Regions from separate parts of the Variovorax sp. 38R genome, predicted to be linked through region 3. Evidence: predicted binding sites of a transcription regulator. Region 3 holds the regulator's gene; each other region holds the start of a gene.
The links. Region 3 encodes sigma-54, which starts transcription at its own class of promoters, with help from an activator protein. Its sites were predicted from a motif close to TGGCANGNAANCTGCTTT; they were not measured.
Positions count from the first base shown of each region.

Region 1 (4,059 bases), 690 kb from region 3:
ATTGCTTATGCGGCAGCGGGTGCGGCGGTGAACGACGTGCGCTTCCTCAGCGTCGATGGTTCTACGCGGCTGGTCAGCGGGGATGTGAAGGGAAACATGCAGAACAACCCCATTAAATTGCCTGGTGCGTTGGGGTTGCGGCTTCTTAATTGGCGAGAAGTGCCTACGGTGGATTGAGGAAGAGCGTGGCGGCGTAGGTCAGCGCGTATCGGTCTGCGACCTTAAGTCCACCCCTCTGATCAGGAGCGGCTCGGCCTTTCCTCTCAAAGACGAGGAATCTGTACACCGGTTCACGCAGCGCTGCCCGCTGCGTGAGCCAACGCAACTGCCGGTGGCTCTGCTCAAGCAGTTGGCCAACTTGCGCGGGTTGATGGTGTTGCCCGGGCGTAAGCCCGTGGTCGACGCAGAACCGCATCTCGACACCCCGATCTCCAGGCGCTCGCGATGTAGCTGGCATCCATTTTCTCGATCTGTTGTTGCAACTCCAGCAACGCGTGCAGGTCATTGGCGGCATAGGCTTGGTTCGTCTTCTGGATCAGCGCCGCCTTGACGTCGCGCTGCTACGCGTCGGTTTCGCAGTCGGGTGCAGGGCCGTGGCGAGCTTGTGGAAAATTACGCGGCGAACAGCGCCTTGAGTCGTTCATCGCCGTTGCCGCCGTGCGCATGCAGCAGTTCGCTGGCGGCGCACACCAGTTCGTCCAGTGCGAACGTTCATTGCCTGCGTGCGACCTAGGTTGTCTTCCATCGGCAGCCGTTCTTGCGCATGGGCCTAGCAGTAGGTTCCGATGCCGCCGTGCCACGCCGTCAGCGTCAGACGGGCCTTTTCGGATCTGGCGGATCGGGGTGTTCAAGTGTTTCTGCGGCGGTGTTAGTGCAGGGCCGGCTTCGTGGGAGGAGGCGTGCAGGCGCGCATCGGGCGAATTCGGAATCGACGGCAGAAGACCGCGCTGTCGATGAGCGCCTACGTGTCAACGAGCCGAAACGAGCCGAGCCCCTTGCATCGGCAAATGACGCTGTTGGAAATTGGAGTCCGACTCGTCTTTCCCCGTTTTTTCGGATGATGCCGAACACCGAGCATGCTTGCGCAGCCACACCAGTGCCGTCGAGCGCTCCGGATGCTGTAGCGCTCTTGTGCCGTGAACTCGCCTTTCTCTCCCGTTGACTTTCCTTTGAGGGAAAGGTGTCAATCTTGAGCAGGACAGATCAGCAGACGCAAAAAAGCCGCCCGAAGGCGGCTTCCAGCTAGCGCAAGAATTACGCGCCAGTGCAGGTCTTGGGGACGTACTTCTGAAGAATGTTGGAGGTGCATGTCCACACGAACGAACCCGTGTCGGCATTGCTCAGGGTCAGCGTGAGGGTCTTGGAAATCAGGGGGGTGGCAACGCCAGAGCCTTGCATCGTTGCAACGATGGTGCAGCCGCCGCCAGCAGCAGCGGTGCCGCCCGCAGTCGTCTTCAGCACATACTTGCCCTTGATGTCCGTATCGACGGCCATGCTAGACGCTTTGGCTGTGGCCGCGTCGGTGTTGGTGGCACAGGTCGCGTCTTGCGTGAACTTCTCCGTCACAGCGATCCGCTGGCCTTCTGCCAAGGAGATTGCTTCTGTCACTTGGGCGCGTGCGACGTAATCCTGATACGCCGGCAGCGCAACAGCAGCCAAGATACCAATGATCGCCACAACGATCATCAATTCGATCAGGGTGAAACCCTTTTGCACATTGCGTGCGATAGAACGACGGTTCATTCGATTAACTCCAGGTTGGTTTGTAGAGCCCGGGAACCAGCCCGGAGCGGGATAACTTCCGCAGCATCCGTGCCACCCGGCTTCCCCGCCCTGCAGCCCTCTTTTGGGCCGACTTTGGTCACAAGATAGTTACATGATGTGACACAACTCGCACTCAGATGCCAATTGTGTCGACAAATTTGTCATGCCCGACCGGGCCCGATCAAAAGGTCAGCACCCCGTTCGCCTTGAGCCAGCGGATATCCCGCTGCGCCAGCCCTGCCACTTCCCGCCCCGCCAGCATCTCGATCTGGCTCATGATTTCTTCGGTCTCCGCCGGCTTGGTGTGGGTGATGTAGATCGGGTATTGCTTGCCCGGGTCGATCTGCGCCAGCTCGTGCGCCAGCGCCACCGGTGACAGGTGCAGGCTGCGTTCGGCCAAAGCCTCTTCGCGGGAGCTGAAAGCCGTCTCGATGACCAGCATCGCCACGTCGATGGCGTTGATGCGCTCCCAGAAAGGCGGGTTGCGCTCGGTGTCGCCGCTGAAGACCCAGTGGGCGCCGCCTTCGGCCCGGCGGATGGCGAAGCCGCAGGCCGGCACGGTGTGGACCGCCGGCAGCACCTCGATCAGCTTGGGGGCGTCGCTGCCCAGCGCGAGGCGTTGCCCGACCGCGATCTCGTGAAAGCTCACGAACGGCGATTCGGGGCTGGGAATGCGTTCGAAATTCGGCCAGATGACGTTGTTGAACACGTGTGCCCGCAGCGCGTCGATGGTGGCTGCCAGGGCGTGCACGCGCAACGGCCGGGTGCGGCGGCTGCCGACGGCGTCAAGCATCAGGGGCAGGGCGGCGATGTGGTCGAGGTGCGAGTGGGTGAGCACCACGTCGTCGATGGCGGCCATCTCGTCGAGGGTGAGATCGCCGACGCCCGTGCCGGCGTCCACGAGCAGGTCCGCATCGACCAGGAACGAGGTGGTGCGGCAGTCCTTGGCGATGGCGCCCGAGCAACCCAGCACGCGTACCTGCATTGTGGAAGACCCCTTGGTTGCGTCTGTCGTCATTTGGTGTCGAACCGGGTGGCGCCGTCCCAGTCCGGGTCTTGCGGGCGTAGCGCCATCGAGGCTAAACGCTGGGCATAGAGCTGGTAAAGGACTTTTTTGGCATCCGCGGCGAGCAGGGGAGCCAGCAAGTTTCGGCCCAGCGCCCAATCCTGGCGGCGGTAGGCAGCGAGCACCTGGTTCCAGCGGTCGAGCTGCTGCCGCGTCGTGTCCTGCGCCTCGGCGCCGGCCTGCGCCGAAAGCGGGGTGTAGATGGCGACGGCCTGGGCCTTGCCCTTGACGCGCACGCTGTCGAGTTCCTGCCAGATGAAGCCGGGCGCCGCCTCGCGGGTCGCGCCGCTGGCCACGATCTCGACGCCGTAGTGTCCACTCAAGCCCTCCAGCCGCGCCGCGAGATTGACCGCGTCGCCGACGACGGTATAGCTGCGGCGCGCGGTGGAGCCCATGTCGCCGACGCTCATGAGGCCGCTGTTCAGACCAATGCCGGCGCTGATTTCGGGACGGCCGCTCGCGCGGTGCTGGCGGTTGATGTCGTGCACGGCGGTGGCCATGTCGAGCGCGGCCTGCACGGCGAGCGCGGCGTGGTCGGGGGTGTCGATCGGCGCGCCCCAGAAAGCCATGACGCAGTCGCCCATGTATTTGTCGACGGTGCCGCGGTGCGCGCTGATCACCTCGGTGAGCCGGCTGAAGACGGTGTTCAGGAAGGCCTGCAATTCGGCCGGTGCCATCTGCTCGGACAACCGGGTGAAGTCGCGCATGTCGCAGAACATCACGGTCATCTCCTTGCTCTCGGCGCGCATGCTGTAGCGGCCGGGGCGCACGAGCATTTCGTCGACCAGCTGCGGCGGCACGTAGGTGCCGAAGAGCCGCACCAGCCCGCGCCGCGCGCGCGATTCGACGAAGTAGCCCCAGCTCATGTTGAGCGCGAAAGCCAGCGCCGCCATGAAGAGCGCCGATGCCAGCGGGAGCACGAGGCTGTGGCCGATGTAGAGCCAGGTGTTGAGGCCGACCAGCGCAGCGACCACGCCCACGCCGAGCAGCACGGCGCGTGATGCGGACAGCAGCGACAGCCCGAACGCGAGCAGCAGCCCCGCCGCCAGCACGGTCAGCACTTCGTAGCCCGGCGCGTAGTCGGGCACGGCCAGCAGGCGCTGATCAAGCAAGCCGGAGACGATGTTGGCGTGCACTTCGACGCCTGGGAACGCGGCGCCGACCGGGGTGGCGCGCAGGTCCTGCAGGCCGGGCGCGGTGGCGCCGAGCAGCACGATCTTGCCCTTGAG
Region 1 covers NZ_CP062121.1:6,484,482-6,488,540, forward strand. Annotated here, with positions in the region: gene IG196_RS30105 (PilC/PilY family type IV pilus protein) at 1-177, shown strand, start outside; gene IG196_RS30110 (pilin) at 1,255-1,743, opposite strand; gene IG196_RS30115 (3',5'-cyclic-nucleotide phosphodiesterase) at 1,946-2,749, opposite strand; gene IG196_RS30120 (CHASE2 domain-containing protein) at 2,779-4,059, opposite strand, start outside.
Region 1: the regulator sigma-54 is predicted to act here: its motif matches at 1,801-1,818, upstream of IG196_RS30110 (pilin).

Region 2 (4,059 bases), 270 kb from region 3:
GATATGGGCCATGGGCACGTAGCTGAAGGTGAACCAGATCACCGAGAACAGCAGCACGGCCGAGAACTTGGCACGCTCTGCGAAGGCGCCGACGATCAGCGCCACGGTGATGGCCGCGAAGGTGCCCTGGAAGGCGACGAACACGTATTCGGGAATCGTGGTCAGCGCGCCGAAGGTCTCCTGCGTGATGCCCTTCATGAAGATCTTGTCGAAGCTTCCGAAGAAATTGCCGTCGCCCGTGAACGCCAGGCTGTAGCCATAGATGGCCCACAGGATGCTGATGAGCGAGAAGATCACGAAGACCTGCATCAGCACCGACAGCATGTTCTTGGAGCGGCCCAGGCCGCCGTAGAACAGCGCCAGGCCAGGGATGGTCATCAGGATCACGAGCAGCGTCGAGGTGAGCATCCAGGCGGTGTCGCCGGAGTCGACCTTGGGCGCGGGTGCGGCAGCCGGTGCGGCAGGTGCGGCCTCTGCGGCAGCGGGCGCTGCAGCAGCGGCAGGTGCCGGTGCGGCGGCCGCAGGCGCGGCAGGTGCCGATGCAGCGGGTGCCTCAGCGGTAGCGGCGGGTGCCTGGGCCATCGCCGAAGTGCCGGCGACGAAGACGCTCAAACCGAGCGCAAGAGAGACAAGAAGTTTTTTCATGGTCGTTGTTCTTTCGGGCCAGGAATCGGTCAGAGGGCTTCGCGGCCCGTTTCGCCGGTGCGGATGCGCACGACCTGCTCGAGGTTGTAGACAAAGATCTTGCCGTCGCCGATCTTCCCGGTGCGCGCGGCCCCCTCGACCGCCTCGATCACGCGATCGACCAGCTCGTCGGAGATGGCCGCCTCGATCTTCACCTTGGGCAGGAAGTCGACCACGTACTCGGCACCGCGGTACAGCTCGGTGTGGCCCTTCTGGCGACCGAAGCCCTTCACTTCCGTGACGGTGATCCCCTGCACGCCGATGGCCGAGAGTGCTTCACGCACCTCGTCGAGCTTGAACGGTTTGATGATGGCTGTGACCAGCTTCATGATGAGTTGCTCCTTCTGGATGGATGAAAGGCGGCGCGGCAACGTGGGCCGCGCCTGGTTGTTGTGTCGATTACAGCGTCTTCGTCAGCGTGAGGATGAAGCGCGCCTTGTTGGGCGAGTAGTAGGTGGTGCCGAAGGTACCGAAGTCGGGGATGTCGATGCCCGGGTAGGCCACGACCTGGTAGTTGGACTTCTTGTTGGCGCCCTGCACCGAACCCGTGAGCGTCAGGCCGCTGCCGAAGTCGTAGGTCGCGCCGACGTTGTAGTCGACGTAGCTCTTGTAGCCCAGGCTGCGGATGTCGCTCGACATGTTGGTGAAGCCGACGGCAGCCTTGAGCGTGACCTTGGGCACGATCTCCTTGCTGTAGGCCAGGTTCAGGTAGCCGGTGTTGCGGCCCTTCAGGCCCGAGCCCGTCTTGGCGCCGGCGTAGCCGAAGTAGTCCTTGGACACGGTGTGCGAGTACTTGGCCGTGAACGAGCCGAAGCTCTCGTTGGCGTAGGTGGCACCCACGTAGAGCTCGGTGGTGTTGCCCACCGAGTTGCCCGGGTAGATGTAGGTGAGCGCACCGACGTCCATGTCGACCGGGCCGGCCTTGAACTTGTAGCCGCCGTACAGGTCGCTCTCGATGCTGTTGCCCTTGAGCCAGTTGACGCTGGAGTTCCAGTTGCCGACGTAGAAGCCGCTGTCGCCGAAGGCGTAGTCGAAGCCGCCCTGGATGGCGGGCTTGAAGCCCTTGGTCTTGGCGTAGTCGTTCTTGCCGATCATGTCCTGGTCCTGGCCGCGGAACTTGTAGTTCGTGGTCAGGGTGACATTGCCCGTGAGCAGGGGCGCGGGCGCCGGTGCGGCGGCGTCGGCGGCCTGGGCCATGGCGGCGCCGGAGGCGGTCAGTGCGGTGGCCAGAACGATCAACGCCTGGGCGGCGGTACGGTGCGTCATCAGGGAACTCCTCGCAAGTGTGTTGTTGGACCTGAGCACCCTCAAAGCAGGGAGCGTGCCAAAGTGCGCAAATACCGCCCCGGCCAGAGGGCGGCGATGCCCGGCAGTGAGCCCCAAATCGTTACAAGCCCTGTTTCCGGCAGTTGCACACGCTTGCACGCTGCACGGTCTTGGGCTTGCATGTCGCAAGCGCACCAACTTGGGGAGAGGGAGAAAAATGAGTCTGTCTTTGGTGCAAAGCCGCGCCTTGCTCGGCCTGGAAGCCGCCGCCGTCACGGTCGAGGTGCATCTGGCGAACGGCCTGCCGAGCTTCACGTTGGTCGGGCTGGCCGAGACCGAGGTCAAGGAAGCGCGCGAACGCGTGCGCTCGGCGATCCAGAACGCCGGGCTCGAATTTCCGACGAACAAGAAGATCGTGGTGAACCTCGCGCCCGCCGATCTGCCGAAGGACTCGGGCCGCTTCGACCTGCCCATCGCCCTGGGCATCCTCGCGGCCAGCGGGCAGATCGAGAACCACCGGCTGGCCGGCCACGAGTTCGCCGGCGAACTGTCGCTGTCGGGCGAGCTGCGTCCCGTGCGCGGCGCGCTCGCGATGGCCGTCGCCACCTACACGCACGGCACCGCCGTGCGGCTGGTGCTGCCCATGGACAGCGCCCACGAGGCCGCGCTGGTGCCCGGCGCCGAGGTGTACGGGGCCAAGCACCTGCTCGACGTGGTGCGGCAGTTCGTCGCCGGCGGCGGCGGGCCCGTCGATGCGAGCGACGACGGCTGGGCCCGCGTGCGCGCCGCGCCCGGCGACGGCGCCCCACGCTATGCCGACCTGGCCGACGTCAAGGGCCACACCGGCGCCAAGCGCGCGCTCGAAATCGCCGCAGCCGGTGGCCACAGCCTCTTGATGGTGGGCGAGCCGGGCTCGGGCAAGTCGATGCTGGCGCACCGCTTCGCCGGCCTGCTGCCGCCGATGAACGTGGACGAGGCGCTGGAAAGCGCGGCCATCGCCAGCCTCGACGGCCGGCTGGCGCCCGAGCGCTGGATGAGCCGCCCGACGGCCACGCCGCACCACACGGCGAGCGCGGTGGCGCTGGTGGGCGGCGGCTCGCCGCCGCGGCCGGGCGAGATCTCGCGCGCGCACCACGGCGTTCTGTTTTTGGACGAGTTCCCCGAGTTCACGCGCGCCGCCCTCGAAGCGCTGCGCGAGCCGCTGGAGACCGGCACCATCACGATCACCCGCGCCGCCCGGCGCGCGGAGTTTCCGGCGCGCTTCCAGCTCATCGCCGCCATGAACCCCTGCCCGTGCGGTTACCTCGGCTCCACGCTGAGGCCCTGCCGCTGCACGCCCGAGCGCGTCGCGCGCTACCAGAGCAAGCTCAGCGGCCCGCTGCTGGACCGCATCGACCTGCACATCGAAGTGGCGGCCGTGTCGGCCCCGCAGCTGCTCGATGCGCCGGCCGGCGAATCGACCGACAGCATCCGTGCGCGTGTGGTGAGCGCACGCGAACGCGCGCTGCAACGCCAGGGCCATGCGAACCAGGCGCTGCAGGGCCGCGCGATCGACACGCACGCGGTGCTCGACAGCGCCGCGCGCCAACTGCTGCAACAGGCAGCCGCGCGGCTGGGCTGGTCGGCGCGCAGCACGCACCGCGCGCTGCGCAGCGGCGCACCCTGACCCGCCCTTCCCTTACTTGAACTCGTGGCTCACGACCGGTGCGGACTTGCTGTCCTGCACCGTCACGCGCTGGCGGTAGGCCGTGAGGTCGCCGTTGCGCACCTCGATCGTGTAGATGCCCGGGCGCAGCGACAGCGACTTGAGCGGCGGGCTCACGCCGCGGTCCGCGCCGTCGACGAAGACCTGGCCCCAGGGCCGGATGTTGAATTGCACGCGGCCCATGCCGGGCGCCGCAGCCGGTAATGGCGGTGGTGCGGCCGGCGGTGCGCCCGCGACCACGGTCGGCACCGGGTTGCTGCCCGCCACGGGCGGCGGCGGTGACTGCCGGTTGAGCTGGGCGATGGCGTTGCGCGCCTCCCGCGCATGCAGGCCGCGGCGGTGGCGCCGCAGGTAGGCCTCGTAGCCTTCGCGGGTGTTCTCGGCCTGGGCGAGGTTCCAGTCTT
Region 2 covers NZ_CP062121.1:36,590-40,648, reverse strand. Annotated here, with positions in the region: gene IG196_RS00155 (ammonium transporter) at 1-645, opposite strand, end outside; gene glnK (P-II family nitrogen regulator) at 675-1,013, opposite strand; gene IG196_RS00145 (TorF family putative porin) at 1,084-1,950, opposite strand; gene IG196_RS00140 (YifB family Mg chelatase-like AAA ATPase) at 2,168-3,616, shown strand; gene IG196_RS00135 (serine/threonine-protein kinase) at 3,629-4,059, opposite strand, start outside.
Region 2: the regulator sigma-54 is predicted to act here: its motif matches at 1,994-2,011, upstream of IG196_RS00145 (TorF family putative porin).

Region 3 (4,059 bases):
CCCCGACGCGCCCGGGATCAGGTAGGGCGAGACCAGCGTCACCTCGCTGCGCGCGCGGCGCATCTGCTCGACCACGTTGTAGCGCACGCTGTCGACATCGAGCAGCGGCACGCCGCCATACGACGCGGTCTTGCCGATCACGCGGTCGGGCGAATCGGCGTACGCCTCGGCGGTGGTCCAGATCAGGCCGAGCTTGCCGGCATCAAGGTCGTCGGCCACCGGGCTGTAGCCGAGCAGGTCGTTGGGCGCGGGCTTGGGCGGCGGGGGTGTGGTGTCGGGGCCGGTGGCGGCGTCGAAGCGGCGCTGCAGTTCTTCGCGCGGCAGGTCGGTGCGCACGACGGAGCCGATCGGGCGCACGTGCGGGCTGTTCCAGTACTGGTCGAACAGCACGCCCAGGCGCGGGATCAATGCGCCCGTGACGAAGGTGTCGAGATCGATGAAGTTCTGGCCCGAGGTGCGCCGGAAGTACTGGTTGCCGATGTTGCGCCCGCCCGCCACCGCCATCGCGCCGTCGGCGATGAAGAGCTTGTTGTGCATGCGGCGATTGACGCGGCTGAAGTCGAACAGCGACGCGGTGAAGCGCTTGAGCAGGCTGCCGCGCCCGGCCGGGAACGGGTTGAACAGGCGCAGCTCCACGTTCGGCGTGGCGGCCAGGCCGAGCAGCAGCTCGTCTTCGCCGGACGTGTACAGGTCGTCCATCAACAGGCGCACGCGCACGCCGCGCTGGGCGGCGTCGCGCAGGGTGCGCAGCAGGTAGCGACCGGTCTCGTCGTTCTCGATCTGGTAGTACTGCACGTCGAGCGTGCGCTGCGCGCGGCGCGCGAGCTGCAGCCGCGTGTCGAAGGCGAAGTCGCCACCGGGCATGAGGCGAAAGCCGCTGAGGTCGGGGTCGGGCTGCGAGGCCAGCGCGATCTTGCCGAGCGCAGTGTCGGCCGAGACGGCGATGGCCTGGGTGGGTGCGCGCGGTGCTTCGTCGGGCAGCGTGGCGCAGCCGGTGAACAGCAACGCCGCCGCGATGACGAAAACCCAATGCCCACAGCGCGACAGCAGGCGACGGGTCATCGTCGGCTTTCTACAGGGCCTTGCGCAGGTTGGCGGGCGCGATGCGCAGCGCTTCGCGGTACTTGGCCACGGTGCGGCGCGCGCACTCGATGCCCTGCTCTTTCAGCATCTCGGAAATCTGGCTGTCGGACAGCGGCTTCTTGATGCTCTCGGAGCTCACGAACTGCTTGATGAGCGCGCGCACTGCTGTGCTCGACGCGTTGCCGCCGGTCTCGGTGCCCAGCGCCGAACCGAAGAAGTACTTGAGCTCGACGGTGCCGAAGGGCGTCGACATGTACTTGGCGGTGGTCACGCGCGAGATGGTCGATTCGTGCAGGCCCAGCTCGTCGGCGATCTCGCGCAGCACCAGCGGGCGCATCGCGAGTTCGCCGTGCACGAAGTAGCTCTTCTGCCGTTCGACGATGGCGTTGCTCACGCGCAGGATGGTGTCGAAGCGCTGCTGGATGTTCTTGATGAACCAGCGCGCCTCCTGCAGCCGCTGCGACAGCGCCTGGCTGCCCTCGCCCTTGTGCGCCTTGAGCGCACCGGCGTAGATGTCGTGCACGCGCAGGCGCGGCATGACCTCGGGGTTCAGCATGACGCGGAACTTGATGTTGGTGCCGCGGCCCGTCTTGGTGACGATCACGTCGGGCACGACGATGTTGCGTTCGACGTCGACAAAACGGCGGCCCGGCTTGGGCTCCAGGCGCGCAATGATCTGCAGCGCCGAGCGCACCAGCTCTTCGTTCGTGCGCGTGAGCGTGGCCAGGCGCTTGAAGTCGCGCCGCGCGAGCAGCTCCATCGGCTGCTTGCAGATCGCGATGGCGGTCTTGCGCACGAGCGCTTCGGCCTCGGTCTCGTCTTCGTTCGCGAGCGCCTTCAGCTGGATGCTCAGGCATTCGCCGAGGTCGCGCGCGCCGACACCGACGGGCTCCAGACTCTGCAGCAGGCCGAGCGCCACCTGAAAGTGGTGCACGAGGTCGTCGAACTGGTCGTTGTCGTCGCCCGCCAGGCCCGAGGCCAATGCGGGCAGCGAGTCTTCGAGGTAGCCGTCGTCGTTGAGCGATTCGATCAAAAAGCGCAGCGCGGCGCAGTCGTTTTCGTTGAGCCGCAGGGTCAGCGCCTGGCGGTGCAGGAACGATTGCAGCGACTCCTGGCTGCGCGCGAGTTCGGTGGCGTCGGCGCGCTCGTCATCGCCGAGGTTGTTCTGGCGTGCGGGCGCGTCGCTGCCCCACTCGCTGTCGTCGGGCGCCATCTCGACGGTGCCGTCGCCTTCCCAGTCGGGCTCGCGCTCGGTGATCTCGGCGGCGGGGCCGTCGGATTCCGGTGTGGACGTGGTCGCTTCGCTGGAAGCGGTGGAGGCACTGGGGGCGGACGGCGCGAAATCGCCCTCGCCGCTGTCACCACCGTCGTCGCGCGGCACGGGCGTGTCGACAGCATCGAGCCCGAATTCCTCGCGCGCCGCTTCTTCCGCGGTGCGTTCGAGGAACGGGTTCTCGTCCAGCATCTGCTCCACCTCCTGGCTCAGTTCGAGCGTGGAGAGTTGGAGCAGGCGAATGGACTGCTGCAGCTGCGGCGTGAGCGCCAGATGCTGCGAGACGCGAAGGGACAGCCCTTGCTTCATGGAGACGCGCCCCTCCCTTACATGCGGAAGTGCTCGCCCAGGTACACCCTGCGTACCTCGGCGTTGTCGACGATCTCCGAGGGTGTGCCTTGTGCCAGCACGTGCCCGTCGCTGATGATGAACGCGTGATCGCAGATGCCCAGCGTTTCACGCACGTTGTGGTCGGTGATGAGCACGCCGATGCCGCGCTCTTTCAGGAAACTGATGATCCGCTGGATCTCGATCACGGCGATCGGGTCGATGCCGGCGAAGGGCTCGTCCAGCAGGATGAAGCGCGGTTGCGTGGCCAGCGCGCGTGCAATTTCGACGCGGCGGCGCTCGCCGCCCGACAGCGCGAGCGCGGGCGAATCGCGCAGGTGATCGACGCGCAGGTCGGACAGCAGGTCGGCCAGTCGCTCTTCGGTGGCCTGCTTCGACAACGGCACCATGCGGCCGTTGGCGTCGGGCTCGCGCTGCAGCTCGAGCACGGCACGCACGTTTTCCTCGACCGTGAGCTTGCGGAAGATCGAGGCTTCCTGCGGCAGGTAGCTCAGGCCCATGCGCGCGCGGCGGTGAATGGGCATGTGGGCGATGGGCTCGCCGTCGATGGTGATCTCGCCGGCATCGGCGCGCACCAGCCCGACGATCATGTAGAACGAGGTGGTCTTGCCCGCGCCGTTGGGGCCGAGCAGTCCGACGACCTCACCCTTCTGCACATCGAGCGAAACGTCTTTCACGACCGTGCGGCTGCCGTAGCTCTTCTTGAGGCCGCGCGCCACGAGGCGGCTGCCGGGGACGCCGTCGGCGGTCGTCTGGGTTCCTGCGGTTTCGATCACTTGCGCCCTTCCCCATCGGTGCTGCCGCCCAGCGTGGTGCTCGGGCGCAGCCCGGCGCCGGGCGCGGGGGTGGGTGCCGGAGCGGCGGGCTTCTTGCCGCCGGCTGCCGGTGCGGAGCCGCCCGCCGCCGGGGCCGCGGCGGCCTTCGGCGTGAGGATGGCCTTCACGCGGCCACCGCTGCCCCCCGAGACGCCGGCGTTCGGCGGCACGAGGGAGCCGTTGACGGTGTAGGTGTCGTTGCTCTGGTCGTAGACGATCAGCGCACCGCTGCTCTCGTCGTTGGCCGTGGCGCCCACCAGCCGGCGCATGACGGCGCGGCGGATGAACTTGACGTTGTCGGCGCGGCTGTCGTACTCGATGACTTCCGACTCGCCCTCGATCCACTCGTCGCCGGCGTTGCGCTTCTGCTTGTAATAGGCCAGCTTGCCGGGCGCCGCCGTGACCACGCCGTACTGGTAGCCCTCGGCGTCCTGGCGCACGTCCAGCCGCGCACCGCGGATGATGATCGTGCCCTTCGTGACCAGCACGTTGCCGGTGAACACGCTGGTCTGTTTCAGGTCGTCGTAGCGCATCGAGTCG
Region 3 covers NZ_CP062121.1:304,821-308,879, reverse strand. Annotated here, with positions in the region: gene IG196_RS01350 (phospholipase D family protein) at 1-1,062, opposite strand, end outside; gene rpoN (RNA polymerase factor sigma-54) at 1,073-2,665, opposite strand; gene lptB (LPS export ABC transporter ATP-binding protein) at 2,683-3,480, opposite strand; gene lptA (lipopolysaccharide transport periplasmic protein LptA) at 3,477-4,059, opposite strand, start outside.

Region 4 (4,059 bases), 1.3 Mb from region 3:
TCTGGATGTTGCCCAGGAAGTAGTCGTTGCTGTCCTGCAGGCCGGCCAGGTCTTTCTTGAGCACGAACTCGTTCCAGCACGAGGCGAAGATGCTCGCGGCGGTCGGCTTGCAGATGTCGCAGCCCAGGCCCTTGCCGTGCTTCGTGAGCAGGTCGGCGAAGCTGCGGATCTCGCCCACGCGGATGAGGTGGTACAGCTCCTGGCGCGAGTAGGGGAAGTGCTCGCACAGGTGGTTGTTCACGGCCATGCCGCGCTTGGCCATTTCCATCTTCATGACCTGCGTGACCAGCGGCACGCAGCCGCCGCAGGTGGCGCCGGCCTGGGTGCAGGCCTTCATCTCGGCGGGCGTGCACGCGCCCTGGCCCACGGCCTCGCAGATCTGGCCTTTGGTGACGCTGTTGCACGAGCAGATCTGCGCGCTGTCGGGCAGGGCCTCGACGCCCAGGCCCGGCTTGGCCTTGCCGTCGCTGGACGGCAGGATGAGGAACTCGGGCTCGTCGGGCAGCGCGATGCCGTTGAGCGCCAGCTGCAGCAGCGTGCCGTACTCGCTGGCGTCGCCGACCAGCACCGCGCCCAAGAGCTGCTTGCCGTCTTCGCTGACGACGATCTTCTTGTAGACCTGCTTGCGCTCGTCGATGTATTGGTAGGCGCGCGACTTCGGTGTCTTGCCGTGCGCGTCGCCGATGCTGGCGACGTCGACGCCCATCAGCTTGAGCTTGGTGCTCAGGTCGGCGCCGGTGAAGGCGGCGTCGTCCTGGCCGGCGATGTGGCGGGCGGCCACGCGGGCCATGTCGTAGCCCGGCGCGACGAGGCCGAAGGTCTGTTCGTTCCACGAGGCGCATTCGCCGATGGCGTAGACGTTGCGGTCGCTGGTGCGGCAGTGGCTGTCGATCGCCACGCCGCCGCGCGGGCCCACGGCCAGCAGGCTCTGGCGCGCCAGTTCGTCGCGCGGGCGGATGCCGGCGGAGAACACGATCATGTCGGTCTCCAGGTGCGTGCCGTCGGCGAACACCATGCGGTGCCGTGCGCTCGCGCCGTCGACGATCTCCACCGTGTTGCGGCCGGTGTGCACATGAAGGCCCAGCGCTTCGATGCTGCCGCGCAATGCACGGCCGCCGCCTTCGTCGACCTGCACGGCCATGAGGCGCGGCGCGAACTCGACCACGTGTGTTTCCAGGCCCATGTCGCGCAGCGCCTTGGCGCATTCCAGGCCCAGCAGGCCGCCGCCCACCACCACGCCGCTGCGCGACTTGGCGCCGCAGGCCTTCATGGCGTCCAGGTCCTCGATGGTGCGGTAGACAAAGCAGTTCGGCCGGTCGCGGCCCGGCACGGCCGGCACGAAGGGGTTGGAGCCGGTGGCCAGCACCAGCTTGTCGTAGGCGATCACCTCGCCGTCGGCCGTGGTGACGGTGTTGTTGCGCCGCTCGATGGCCGCCGCGCGGGCCGCCAGGCGCAGCGTGAAGCCGCTGCGCTCGAAGAAGCCGGACTCGACCAGCGACAGGTCGTCGGCCGTCTTGCCGGAGAAATATTCGGACAGGTGCACCCGGTCGTAAGCCGGGCGCGGCTCTTCGCACAGCACGGTGACCTGTGCGCCGGGAAGGCCGAGCGTGTGGAGTTGCTCGAGGAATTTGTGGCCGACCATGCCGTGGCCGATGACTGCGATCTTCATTGGGGGTCCTGCACGCAACCGGCCCTGGAAGGCGCCCCCTCAGCCGCTGTCGAACAGACAGCGTCGTTGGGGCCCCCGCGACGGAACGGATGCGAAATGGGTTGGAGCAGACGAACCGGCGGCGGGCGGCCATCGGTGCGCTTGAACCCCGCCGTCGTTAGCGGAGGCACTGCGAACCCGCCGCAGAGGCCGGTGGGTCGCAACCGTGTTCAGCAATAAGCGTGCCGCGCTCGAAAGCCCGTGTGGCGGGCCTCATCGGCCGATGGCGCACCGAAAGCGGACCGGGCGCGGCGCGGAACGCACGGGCGTCGTGCGCCGGCGCTCTCCGCATTGGTGCGCCGGGCTTGAAGGGTGAGCGGAGGCGGTGGCGTCGGTGCGCGGGGCTTTTCCGTATGCTCGGGGCCTTGCAACGCAGGGCGAACGCCCCCACGAACCTCGAAGAACTCTTGCCATGTGCGGCTCCGAACTCCATTCCCTCCCTGAAGGTGTCCAGCGCGTCTCCCGCGTGCTGCAGGACGCCGGCCACCCCCATGCGCCCCGCATGCTCGACGACGCCTGCCGCACCGCGCAGCAGGCTGCCGACGCGCTCGGCATCTCGGTCGGGCAGATCGCCAAGAGCATCATCTTCCGCCGCAAGAGCGACGAAGCGGCGGTGCTGGTCATCACCTCGGGCGACAAGCGCGTCGACGAGAAAAAGGTCGATGCCATCGTCGGCAAGACCGGCCGCGCCGACGCCGACTTCGTGAAGGCGCGCACCGGCTTCACCATCGGCGGCGTGTCGCCGGTGGGCCATGTGACGAAACCCGTGGTGCTGATCGACCGCGAGCTGTTCCGCTTCGAGGAAATCTGGGCCGCTGCGGGCCACCCGCATGCCGTGTTCCAGCTGCACCCGAACGATTTAGAGAAGCTCACCGGCGCGCCGGTGGCCGACGTGGTGTGAACTTCGACGAAGCGCACGCGCTCGCCGACCGCGCCACCGCCGTGCAGCGCATGGAGGGCGAGGTGCCGTCGCCGTGCTCGTCGGTGTGCCGCATGGACCGCCTGAGCGGCTTCTGCGAAGGGTGCCTGCGCACCATTCCCGAGATCGCCGGCTGGAGCAAGATGGAAGACGACACGCGGCGCCAGGTGTGGCGCGCGATCGAACTGCGCGCCCAGGCGGGCATCTGGCGCGTGCCCGAAACCACCCCCGGAGACACCGACGCATGAAGCACATCGACTTTTATCTCGACTTCATTTCGCCCTACGCGCACCTCGCGTTCGAGCACCTGCCCGAGGCGCTCGAAGGCCTGAGCGTGAGCGTGGCCTACAAGCCCGTGCTGCTGGGCGCGCTGCTCAAGCACCACGGCCAGCTCGGCCCGGCCGAGATTCCTTCCAAGCGCAGCTGGACCTACCGCCACGTGCTGTGGCTGGGCCAGGCGCACGGCATCCCCATCGAGATGCCGGCCTCGCATCCTTACAACCCGCTGCCGCACCTGCGCCTGGCCGTGGCCACGGGCGACGACGGCAGCATCAACCGCCTGGCGGCCGAGACCCTCTTTCGCCACGTGTGGCGCGGCGGTGAAGAAGCGGGCGACGCCACGCGGCTGGCCGCGCTCACCGCGCAGCTGCAACCGAAGCGCGATGTGAACGGCGACGAGAACAAGGCCTTGCTCAAGCGCAACACCGACGAGGCCGTGGCGCAGGGTGTGTTCGGCGTGCCGTGCTACGTGGTCGACGGTCGCCTGTTCTGGGGCTTCGACGGCCTCGCGATGCTGCGCGCCTACCTGCAGGGCGACGCCTGGTTCGACGGTCCGCAATGGACCGGCGCCGACCAGCGGCCCTCCTTGCTGCGCAGCAGCAAGGGCTGAAAAGCCCGGATGAGGACAAACCCGCGCAGGGTCTTTGTTTCTTACAAGCTGAAACGTGCAGCGCGGGTTTCACCCTAAACCGTAAGCGCCGGTTCAGTTTCGCGAAAGCCTCGGGTCAGTCGCGCCTCCAAGAATGCCTCACGGTCCCGAATGCCGGGCACCGATGAACGCATACATACACACCAGGAGACGACGATGGCAGCCACGCTAGATTCAAGGGGAATGCCGCATCCGGCCCCCCGGCCCATGTCCGCGGAGGAGAAGAAGGTCATCTTCGCCTCCTCGCTCGGCACCGTGTTCGAGTGGTACGACTTCTATCTGTACGGTTCGCTCGCCGCGATCATCGCGAAGCAGTTCTTCAGCGGCCTGGATGCGGGCGCGGCCTTCATCTTCGCGCTGCTGGCGTTTGCCGCCGGCTTCCTGGTGCGTCCGTTCGGCGCCATCGTGTTCGGCCGCCTGGGCGACATGATCGGCCGCAAGTACACCTTCCTGGTGACGATTCTGATCATGGGCCTGTCGACGTTCATCGTCGGCCTGTTGCCC
Region 4 covers NZ_CP062121.1:5,859,051-5,863,109, reverse strand. Annotated here, with positions in the region: gene nirB (nitrite reductase large subunit NirB) at 1-1,669, opposite strand, end outside; gene IG196_RS27160 (YbaK/EbsC family protein) at 2,121-2,609, shown strand; gene IG196_RS27155 (DUF1289 domain-containing protein) at 2,606-2,875, shown strand; gene IG196_RS27150 (2-hydroxychromene-2-carboxylate isomerase) at 2,872-3,516, shown strand; gene IG196_RS27145 (MFS transporter) at 3,712-4,059, shown strand, end outside.
Region 4: the regulator sigma-54 is predicted to act here: its motif matches at 1,879-1,896, upstream of nirB (nitrite reductase large subunit NirB).